2 regions of the Cupriavidus sp. 05T42 genome follow, and region 2 is predicted to be linked to the other one. Evidence: predicted binding sites of a transcription regulator. Region 2 holds the regulator's gene; the other holds the start of a gene.
What was found. Region 2 encodes FliA, which starts transcription of late flagellar genes. Its sites were predicted from a motif close to CTAAAGTTTNNNNNNNNNNNGCCGNTA; they were not measured.
Positions count from the first base shown of each region.

Region 1 (4,267 bases), on a different contig from region 2:
CTGCTCCACCAGCGCCGCGTTCTGCTGCGTCACCGATTCCATCTGGGTAATCGCCAGGCTGACCTGCTCGATGCCGGCGGTCTGCTCCTCGCTGGCCGCGCTGATCTCGCCCATGATGTCGGTCACACGACGCACGGCGCCGACGATGTCGTCCATGGTCTTTCCGGCCACTTCCACCTGCTTGGCGCCGTCCTGCACCTGGCGCACCGAGCTGTTGATCAGTTCGCCGATCTCCTTGGCTGCCGACGACGAGCGCTGCGCCAGGCTGCGCACCTCGGCCGCCACCACGCTGAAGCCCCGGCCCTGCTCGCCGGCGCGGGCCGCTTCCACAGCCGCGTTCAGCGCAAGGATGTTGGTCTGGAAGGCGATGCCCTCGATCACGCTGATGATCTCGGCCACGCGTGCGGAGGATTTCGAGATGCCATCCATGGTGTCGACCACGCTGCGCACCACCCGGCCGCCTTCCGTGGCCACATCCGAGGCGTTGACCGCCAGCTGGTTGGCCTGGCGGGCGTTCTCGGCGTTCTGGCGCACCGTGGAGGTCAATTCCTCCATCGAGGCGGCGGTCTCCTCGAGCGAGGCCGCCTGCTGCTCGGTCCGCTGGGAGAGATCGGTATTGCCACTGGAAATCTCGCGCGCTGCCGTGTCGATCGAGCCGGCGGCCTGCTGGATGCCGCGTACCAGCACGCCAAGCTGGCCGAAGGCGCGTTCCATCGCGCCAAGCATGCGGCCCATCTCATCCTGGGTGCGCACGGCGATGGCGTGGCCCAGGCGGCCCTGGGCGAGCGCCTCGGCGGCGTCCAGCGCCTGGCCGGCGGGCCGCGTCACCGAGCGGGTGATGGCCAGGCCCAGCAGCGCGGCGATCGCGGCGGCGGCGGCCGCCAGGCCGATCAGCAGGTTGCGGGCAAAGACATAGTGGTCGGAAGCCTCGGCCACGGCGTCGATGGCCATCTTCCGGCCAGACGCGGCGGCTTCGTCGAGTTTGTCGAAATAGGCGCCCTGCGCCGCCGGCAGCGTCACGATCAGGCCGGCGCGGGCGCTATTGAAGTCGCCACCGCGCAGTTGTTGCATGACGAGGTCGAGCTGGCCGTTGTAGGTGGTCCGGGTCTGGTTGAGCTGCTCGAACATGGCCTTGGACTCGGCCCGGCCACTGGCCTCGATGATCTTGGCCAGGGTTTCCAGGCTGGCGCGCATCTCGTCGCGCAGCTTGTTCACCTTGTCGATGTTCTGGGCGGCCAGCGCCGGATCCTCGGTCAGCGTGGCGTCGCGCACCAGCACACCGATCTGCAGCGCCCCTTCCTTCACGTGGTTCAGGTCGATGACGCGCAGCAGGCGCTGCTCCACCGCCTGGTGCATCGCATCGTTCATCCCGCGCAGCGCCGTCACGCCCACGGCCGCTACGGCCGCCAGCAGCAACACCACCGCACAGAATGCCAGGGACAGTCGTGCCCCGATACCCATGTTTCGCAAGCCCATCTCAGCGTACCTTTCTCTCTTTTTCGATGTTGGATGTACGTCTAGCGTCCACCGGAATCCGGGTGTCGCCATCAGCGCTATCGGGCAGGCCGGTGCGCTTCTTGAGCGGAAAATCGAAATAGGGGGAAAAGTGCCGGCAGTTCGTCAAATTGCCGCGTCAACGACTGGCGTCTAATCTGTTCCGGGCACTCCGGCCCGGCCGATCACGGCCACTGCGGCAACAGACCGCGACGAAACGACGAGGGCAAAAAAAAGAAGCCCACGCGCGGGGTGCTCGTAGGCTTTCAGGACTGCTGTGAAAGACCGGGGGTAAACCGGTCCGAACCCCGGAATATAAACCTGCTTACATGAGGTGTAAATGAGGCTTCTATCAGGGAATGCCCTGATGGCGGCTGTAACGAATTGAGCACTTTCGCGTTCCATGTCATGCCATGCCGCACATTCGGGCATATCGGCAGTTATCGGCAGCGTCCCAGAAAGCTTTAGTGCGAGCGGATTGCGACCCAAACGTTGCTTTTCTGTCAGGCGCCGACCACGAAGGTGCTACTTCAATCACACCGACTGCATCAATAAAATAAATAGAGCTTTACCTCTAGGCATTGTTCGCGGGCCAACTTTGTCAACACTTGTAAAACTTTGTTACCCTCCCGGCTGAAGTATTCCCCTTCTCTCCTCGCAAGGCCGGCCGAATTGCTCGGCCGGATGGCGCCATTCAACCGTTCGGTGTGCGCGCCCGTTAACGTGATGAAGGTGAGCCCCTGCCCCGGCTCCGAGAGCGAATGTTTCATATCTCGCCGGGATCAGGGCGCGCCATCCGTCACTTTTAGTGCGACCTCGATCCATGCGCCTGGTCCTCGGACCGTTGACCGCCGCCAGAACCCTCGCGGGCTCTTCCGGAGAAGTTGTGAAGCAGGAAAAAAAGGTTCCCCGTCCCAGCCGAAAGTTGCAGCATCTGCACTTTGCGGCCCACAGCGCCAGCCGCAATACCGTCATCGTGCACCTCTCGAATGGCACGCGGCTGACCGGGATCGTGCTGGCCTCGGACAATTACATGATTCTGCTGGGCAAAACGGGCGAGGATCCCATGCCCACGGTGGTCTACAAGCGCGCCATTACCGTGGTGACGCCGGCGCACGCGCCGGAAGCCGACGCAGCGGTGCTGGACGCCGAGGCGTCGCCGGATTTTGTGCGTCTATATATACCGCGCACCCGCAAGCGCCGCTGACGCCGCCAGGCCGGCCTGCGKCGGCGGCGCCCCGCCCATTCCCCGGYCCGGKCGCCATCCGCAATAACGCCGGGGGTTCCGGGCAGCGCCCGCAAACTCTCGCAAAGATCACTCTAAAGTCTCCTACCGCCCTGTCGATAACCCTTGCAACGGAGGCACTCTACGCCCTGCAACGCAGGCAGCCAACGTTACGGCACCCGCCGGAATGCCTAAAACATTGCATATAGGAGTCGTACCATGGCGCAAGTCATCAACACCAACATTCTGTCGCTGCAAACGCAGAGCAACCTGAACACGTCGCAATCGTCGCTGAACACCGCGATCCAGCGCCTGTCGTCGGGCCTGCGCATCAACAGCGCCAAGGACGATGCTGCTGGTCAAGCCATCGCCAACCGCTTCACCGCCAACATCAAGGGCCTGACGCAAGCTTCGCGTAACGCCAACGACGGTATCTCGATCGRGCAAACGACCGAAGGCGCCCTGAGCGAAGTCAACAACAACCTGCAACGTATCCGTGAACTGTCGGTGGAAGCCGCCAACGGTACGAACTCGGGTTCGGACCTGAAGTCGATCCAGGACGAAATCAAGCAACGTCTGTCGGAAATCGACCGCGTGTCGGCTCAGACCCAGTTCAACGGTGTCAAGGTTCTGGCCAAGGACCAGAACATGTCGATCCAGGTTGGCGCCAACGACAGCGAAACCATCTCGATCGCCCTGAAGGAAATCACCTCGAAGACCCTGGGCGTCGCTGGTTTCAGCGTTGCCGGCCCGCAAGGTGCCACGGCTTCGATCGGTTCCGCCGCCGCTCAAACGGCTCTGGGTTCCGCTACCCCGGTGACGGCTGCTTCGGCAACCGGCATCGCCGCCGCTGACATCCAGCGCGCTCTGGGCCTGAACACCTCGGCAGCCATCAACTCGCAATCCGTCGTGACGGATTCGAAGGGCAACTGGTTCGTGCAAGTGAGCATGACCGGCCTGACCGCCGCCGACGACGCCGCTCTGTCCTCGAAGGGCCTGGCTGGCAACGGTACGGCTACCTCGACGACGATGTACATCGCCGTCAAGCCGAGCGACGCTTCGGTGTCGGGTTCCACCGCCGGCTTCACGATCAAGGGCGCTTCGCTGCAAGCTTCGGACTTCCAACAAGCTGCCACGGTTGACCCGCTGAAGACGCTGGACTCCGCACTGGCTTCGGTTGACAGCCTGCGTTCGAGCCTGGGTGCTGTGCAAAACCGCTTCGAGTCGACGATCAACAACCTGAGCACGACGGTGAACAACCTGTCGGCTTCGCGTTCGCGCATCGAAGACGCTGACTACGCAACGGAAGTGTCGAACATGACCCGCGCGCAGATCCTGCAACAAGCTGGTACCTCGGTGCTGTCGCAAGCGAACCAGACCACGCAAAACGTGCTGTCGCTGCTGCGTTAATCGCCGCACCGCAAGAAGGCCGGGCCGCAAGGCCCGGCTTTTTTGCCGGAATGTTTTGCAGGCAGCCCACTGCCTGCAAAGCGTTTCAACCGAGCAGAACCCCTCGCCTCACCGGACGGAGCAAACCATGGCAACTCC
Region 1 covers NZ_JBFTLH010000034.1:3,240-7,506, reverse strand. The annotation lists gene AC1EJR_RS26320 (methyl-accepting chemotaxis protein) at 1-1,461, opposite strand, end outside; gene AC1EJR_RS26315 (hypothetical protein) at 2,043-2,264, opposite strand; gene AC1EJR_RS26310 (RNA chaperone Hfq) at 2,381-2,701, shown strand; gene AC1EJR_RS26305 (FliC/FljB family flagellin) at 2,939-4,129, shown strand; gene AC1EJR_RS26300 (flagellar protein FlaG) at 4,257-4,267, shown strand, end outside.
Region 1: the regulator FliA is predicted to act here: its motif matches at 2,815-2,841, upstream of AC1EJR_RS26305 (FliC/FljB family flagellin).

Region 2 (6,869 bases):
TGCGGGGTGGCCTGCGCGGCAGCGCGCGCAGTGCCGAGTTCGACGCCTACGAGCGCCGCCAGGCCGCCGCACTGGGCATGCCGCTGATGCCGTGGGCGCCAGCCGCCCAGCCCGCCACGGCCTAGGCGCCAGCATCGCCCCACAAAAAATACAAAGATAAATACGGAGACAACCATGGAACGACGCGATTTCCTCGCGCTGCTGTCGGCGGCGCTGATCCTGCCCCCGGGTCTGGCGCGGGCGGCGCCGGCCGTCACGAAAGTCCTCGTCGGCGCCACGCCGGGCGGCGGCACCGACATCGTCGCGCGCTCCCTGTCGGCCGAGCTGGAGCAGCGGCTCAAGCATCCCTTCATCGTCGAAAACCGGGGCGGCGCGGCCGGCAATATCGCCGCCATCGCCGTGGCCAAGGCGGACCCCGATGGCGGCACGCTGCTGCTGAGCTACACCAGCCACGCGATCAATCCGGCGCTGTTCGAGAAAAAGCCATTCGACGCCATCAAGGACTTCACGCCGATCTCGCTGATCGCCAGTTCGCCGCTGATCCTGGTGTCGCGCCCGGACCTTGGCGTCAGCAACCTGCGCGAACTGGTGGCGCTGGCGAAGTCGAAGCCGGGCAAGCTGAGCATCGCCGTGGCCGGCGTGGGCAGCGCCAACCATCTGGCGGGGGAGATGCTCAAGCACGAGGCCGGCATCGACATCGTCAGCGTGCCGTACAAGGGCGCCGGCCCGGCTGTGGCCGATGTGGTGGGCAGCCAGGCCGACCTGCTGCTCGGCAACGTGGCCACGGTGCAGCCGCTGCTTGTGGCCGGCAAGCTCAAGGGGCTCGGCGTGAGCAGCCCGCAGCGGCTGGCGGCGTTCCCGAACCTCGCCCCGATTGCCGATCTCGTGCCGGGCTTCGACTACAGCTCGTGGTACGGCCTGCTCGGCCCGGCCGGCATGCCGCCGGACATGGTGCGGGAACTGGAGACGGCAGCCCGCGCGGCCGTGGCGGCGCCGGCCATGCGCAAGCGCTTGCAGGGGGAAGGTCTGGTACCAGTGGGGAATAGCGCCGCCCAGTTCGCGCAGTTCCTGCAGGCGGAAATCGCGCGATGGGCGAAGGTGGTGGCCGTCACGCACACACGCGTGGCGTGAGGCGGCAGATGTAAAGCCCGGGACGGTTAGCGGAAGCTGACCGTCACCTCGTTGCTGCGCCCTTGCAGCGACGGCGCCAGGCCGCCGTTGCCCGGCACGCGGAAGGCGAATACGAAGCCCTTGCTGGCATCGTCGCCAACGAAGGCGTTGGTCTTGCCCTCGGCACCCGGCAGCATCACGCAGCGGTCGGCATTGCAGAGGTAGGCCTGCAGGTCCGGCGGCGGCACGCGCGTGAAGCTGTAACGCCAGCGCACCGCGGTGATGACGCCAGCCGACTGCGGCAGCACCCCGCKCGGCACGATCGGCGCGGACAGCGCGCGCTGGCCCCGGTTCGCAATCATCGGGCCCACCGCCGAGCCAGTCCAGGCATGGCGCGACGGGCCGATTTCGAGCGTTGCCTTCGTCAAGCCCTGCGCCGACAGGATCGCCGGCAGGAAGCCGCAGAGCGCGGCCACCGTCATCGACAGCCAGGCACGCATTACAGCAAACCCCGCAGCTGGTTGCGCAGGCGGGTAATCGCCTGGCTGCGGATCTGGCACACGCGTGACTCGGTCACTTCCAGCACCGCGCCAATCTCGCGCAGGTTCAGTTCCTGGTCGTAGCACAGCGACAGCACCAGCTTTTCCCGCTCGGGCAGCTTGTCGATGGCGCGGATCAGCGCCTCGCGCATGCCGGACTCCATCAGCACCGTCAGCGGGTTGCCGTCGTCGGTCACGCCGAGATGGCGGTCCAGGAAGTCTTCCTCGCCGGAGCGCTCGAAGTCCTCGTAGTGCAGCAGCTGGCAGCCGTAGACCTCGTTGAGCAGCTCCTGGTATTCGTCGAGCGCCATATCGAGTTCCRTGGCCACCTCGGAGTCGATCGGCGTGCGGCCGAGCTTCTGTTCGAGGCTGCGCTGGGTGCGCTCGATCTTGCGCGTGAACTGGCGCAGGCTGCGCGACTGCKAGTCGTTGGCGCGCACCTCGTCGAGCATCGCGCCTCGGATGCGCTGGCTCGCGTAGGTCTCGAAGCGGGCGCCGTGGTTGTCTTCATAGCGCTTGGCAGCGTCGAGCAGGCCGATCATGCCGGCCTGGATCAGGTCGTCGATCTGGACACTGGCAGGCAGCTTGGCCGCCAGTTGCAACGCGATCCGTCGCACCAGCGGCGCATGTGACTTGACCACGTCTGCCTGTTCGAGCTTTCCCTGAATCGTATACATGGTGGAATTCTCGGTAATAACTTGGTTCGGTGCCAGCGCCCCACATTCCTTGCGGGGCGGACTGGCTGGCTGAGTGTCGGTCCGGTTGTTGCGACTTCTTGTTCTGGTATCAGGCGGGAACGGCCGCGGCCATCCCCGGAGAGACTGCTTCCTGGCGCAGCGGCCATGCCCCGATGCCGCTGGCCACGTGGCGCAGCGCGCCGGTGGCCGCGGCGGCCGGATAGGCCTCCACGACGCAGCGGCCCAGCTGCAGCGCACGGGCCACCAGCGGATCCAGCGGCAGGTAGCCCGCCAGGCTTGCCTCCACGCCCAGGTACTGGCTCGCCGTGCGGGCCAGGTTGCGCGAGAGGGCCATCACCGTCGCTTCCTTGTCCGCCATATTGACGATCAGCTGGAAGTGACGGCATGCAAATTCATGGTGCAGCCGCTTGATGCAGGCGTAGGCGGCGGTGATCGACGTGGCCTCGGGCCGCATCACGATCACGAAGTTGTGCGCCGCGCCGGCCATGGGCGACAGCGCGCCGGACTCGCTCGACTGCGCATCGACCAGCACCGTGCGGATGCCCGGCAAGGCGCGGTKGTCGATCTGCGCGCCGGCGGGCACGTTGCCGGCCGGCAGCACGGCCACGCCGCTGGCGGCACGGGTGCCCGCCGCCGCGTCGAACGGCATCCGGCCGCCCAGCACATCGGCCAGCGTGGCCTTCGGCGCCGCGCCGGCAAGCCGGGTGGCGCGCGCGGCGGCGCGGTCTTCATCGGCCAGCAGCACACGTTCGCCCTGCATGGCGAGCGCGTTGGCCAGCCCGAGCGCCACGGTGGTGGCACCGGCGCCGGCCTCGCAGCCCACCACGGCGATACGCCGGGTGACGCGCGGTGCCAGCATGCGGCGCAGGCTTTCCGCCTGGTCGGAGCCCATCAGGTTCAAGGCTTACTCTCCTGCGGGGGCCAGTTGACGGGCGGCACTGGCACCAAGGGCGTCCATCGCCTGGCGCGCCGAGTCGGGCGTGTCGTCGAATGCCGGGGCCGGGGCCGAAGCCACGTTGCGGCCCGGGTAGTTCTCGAGCACGTCCAGCAGCGCCAGCAGGCGGCCCATGCCTTCGTTGAGCACGGCGCCGGACACCGGCGCATTGACGCGGGCGGTGGCGCGGCCAGCCAGGCGCGACAGGAACGCGGGCGCCGTCGGCGTCGGGTTGTGTTGCAGGCGCAGCGCGGTCAGGCCGAGCTGCACCGAGACCAGCGTGCCGAGCGTGTCGTCGTCGCCCGCACCGTTGCCCTCGCTGCCCTGCGCGAAGTGCTCCATCGCATGGCGCAGCGTGCGGAACTGCTCTTCCGCGTGGTGCGTCCACTGAGCCCAGCGGGCCACCTGGGCGGCCACGTCGGCCAGCGCCGGGTCGCACAGCACGTAGTCCACGGACAGCATGTCGCCGGTTTCTCGATCGACCAGCCGGGACACCGCGAGGCAAGCCTCGGTGCCGGCCTCGGCGCCGGCCCCCTGGCCACGGCCACGGGCGGCGGCGCGCACCTGGCCTTCGGGCACGCGCACCATGCAGTGGCCGAGCCAGTGCACGGCGTCGCGGTCGCGGCAGGTGGTGTCGCCGATGGCGAGGAAGGTCAGCGTATCGGCAATGGTGTCGAGCTTGTTGGCGGCGCCGTCGGCAATCACGCGCGTGGTCTTGCGCGTGCCGGCCACCCAGCGTTCGCCCAGTTGCTGCCAGCGCGCCAGCGTGGCGGCGGACGGCAGCGAGGCATTGAGGTTGACCACGGTGCGGGCGGCGGCCAGCGTGGCGCGCACGGTGGCGGCTTCGGCTTCCGCCTCGGCTTCGGCCATCGACTGGCGCGTGCGGCCGGCGGGCACCACCGTGGTGGCCAGCGGCGTGCCGTCACGGTCGGCCAGCCACAGCGTCTGTTGCAGCAGTTGCGGGGCGCGGCGACCCGGCACGGTCTGCGAGGCGGTGCCGGTCACAGCGAGCACGTAGCGGTCGCACGTGCGGCTGGCGTCGCGGCACATCGACAGGCGCACCTGCTGGGCCATCTGGCGCAGCGCCGGCGCACCGGCGCCGCGTTGCTGCCACAGCGAGCGGGCCACGTCGAAGCCGTACTGCGCGCCGTTGAGTTCCTCCACGCACACGCCCACGGCGTTGGCGCTGTCGGTCAGCGAGCGCAGCACATCGTCGGCGCCGGCACGCTCGGTCTGGGCTGGCTCGGCGGCGCTGGCCTGGCGCCGCGCCACATCGGCATCGGCGAACAGCGAGCCACGGCGCGGCGTCAGGAAGGCACGTTCGACCAGGGCATCGGCTTGAGCCAGTTCGAGGTGCTCCGGCACGCGCTGGCCGGTGGAGGCGTAGAACACGGGCAGGCGGTGGCGGATCACCACGTCGAGCACCGAGCCCAGGTGGGTGGCTTCGTCCAGCTTGCTGATGATGCAGCCGTCGATACCGGCGGCGTCGCCAGCGGTGTCGTTGCGGTAGGCGTGCACGACTTCATTGAGCGTGTCGCCGTGCGCGGCGCCGTTGAGCAGCAGCACACGCTGCATCGGGGCCTGCACGCCGGCCAGCATCGAGATCTGGTCGGACAGGCTGCGGTCGCGCTGGCTCATGCCCACCGTGTCGATGATGACGAGGTGCTTGTCCTTCATGGCCGACAGCGCGAACCGCAGGTCGGCGGCGTCCTTCACGGCATGCACGGGCACGCCGAGGATGTCGCCATAGATACGCAGTTGTTCGTGCGCGCCGATCCGGAAGCGGTCGGTGGTCAGCAGCGCGAGCTTGCCCGGGCCGTGGCGGAGCACGAAGCGCGCGGCCAGCTTGGCGGTGGTGGTGGTCTTGCCGACGCCGGTCGGGCCGATCAGCGCGAGCACGCCGCCCTGCGCGAACAGCGTGTCCTCATCGGCCAGCACCGGCACCTTGCGGGCCAGTTCCTGGCGGATCCAGGCCATCGCGGCCGGACGGTCCGTGCCGACTGGCAGGTGGGCGAGCAACGTGCGCGAAAGCTGGCCCGAGAAGCCGGCGTTGACGAGCCATTCGAACAGCGACTCGCGTAGCGGGTCGCCAGCGGCCACGCCGGCGGGCGTGTTGGCCAGGCCGGCGAACTGGCGCTCCAGCATGCTGCGCATCGAGGCCAGCTCGCCGCGCAGGTCCCCCAGCGCGGCCGGGTCGGACGCGTCGGCGGTCATCATCGACGGCATCTGTGCGATCGGGGCCGGTGCGAACTGAGACATCGAGGACGACGGGGGCATCGAAGACAGCGGCGCCATCGGGCTCATCGACAGCATCGATGCCGATGACGCCGATGACGCGGATGGCGCGGATGGCGCGTACGGCTGCGCCGTGGCGCTGACGGCGCCCAGGTCCGCATCGCGCATCGCCACAATTTCCACGCCGCCCTCGATGGCCCGGTTGGACAGCACCACGGCGTCGGGGCCCATGGCCTCGCGCACCTTGCGCATCGCTTCGCGGCCATTGGCCGCCACAAACTTCGCCACGCTCATGTTCGTTCCTTACGCCGCGCCGCCGATCATTGCGGTAATGCGGATGTTGCGGTTGTCCGGGACTTCGGCATGCGACAGCACCTTCAGTTGGGGCAGCGTACGGCGCAGGAAGCGCGCCATCAGCGGCCGCAGCGGGGACGGCACCAGCAGCACGGGGTCGAGACCCATCTGCTCCTGGCGGCCGACCGCGCCCTGCGCCTGCTGGAGCAGCGCATCGGCCAGGCCCGGCTCGATGCCGCCGCCGTTGGCCAGCGCCTGCGTCAGCACGCGTTCCAGGCCGGCGTCGAGGCTGATGACCTGCAGGTCAGCATTGTTCGGGAACAGCTGCTGCGTGATGGCCCGGCCCAGCGCCACGCGCACCAGCGCCGTGAGTTCGGTAGGCTCGCTGACCTTGGTGGCGTGCTCGGCCACCACGTCGAGGATCGTGCGCATGTCGCGGATCGGCACACCTTCGTCCAGCAGGTTCTGCAGCACCTTCTGCAGGCCGGTCAGCGAGATCGTCTTCGGCACGAGGTCTTCGGTCAGCTTCGGCGATTCCTTGGCGATGCGGTCCAGCAGCGACTGCACTTCCTGGCGCCCCAGCAGCTCGGAGGCGTGCATCTGGATCAGGTGGTTCAGGTGGGTGGCCACCACGGTGCTGGCATCGACCACGGTGTAGCCGTAGGCCTGCGCCTGCTCCTTGAGGCTGGCGTCGATCCACACCGCCGGCAGGCCGAAAGCGGGGTCGCGCGTGACCGGGCCCGGCAGCGTGCCGCTGACCTGGCCGGGGTTGATGGCCATCCACTGGCCCGGCGTGGCCTCGCCGCTGCCAATCTCCACGCCCTTGAGCGTGATGCGGTAGGCGTTGGGCTTGAGTTCGAGGTTGTCGCGGATATGCACCACCGGCACCAGGAAGCCGATGTCCTGCGCAATCTTCTTGCGGATGCTCTTGATACGGCCCAGCAGTTCGCCGTTCTGGCCGCGGTCCACCAGCGTGATCAGGCGGTAGCCCACTTCCATGCCCAGCGGGTCGACCATCGTCACGTCTTCCCACGTGGCTTCGGCGGCTTCTGCGGCCAC
Region 2 covers NZ_JBFTLH010000007.1:95,984-102,852, reverse strand. The annotation lists gene AC1EJR_RS11695 (TauD/TfdA family dioxygenase) at 1-125, shown strand, start outside; gene AC1EJR_RS11690 (tripartite tricarboxylate transporter substrate-binding protein) at 175-1,131, shown strand; gene AC1EJR_RS11685 (flagellar protein FlhE) at 1,158-1,610, opposite strand; gene AC1EJR_RS11680 (RNA polymerase sigma factor FliA) at 1,610-2,326, opposite strand; gene AC1EJR_RS11675 (MinD/ParA family ATP-binding protein) at 2,436-3,239, opposite strand; gene flhF (flagellar biosynthesis protein FlhF) at 3,252-5,810, opposite strand; gene flhA (flagellar biosynthesis protein FlhA) at 5,820-6,869, opposite strand, start outside.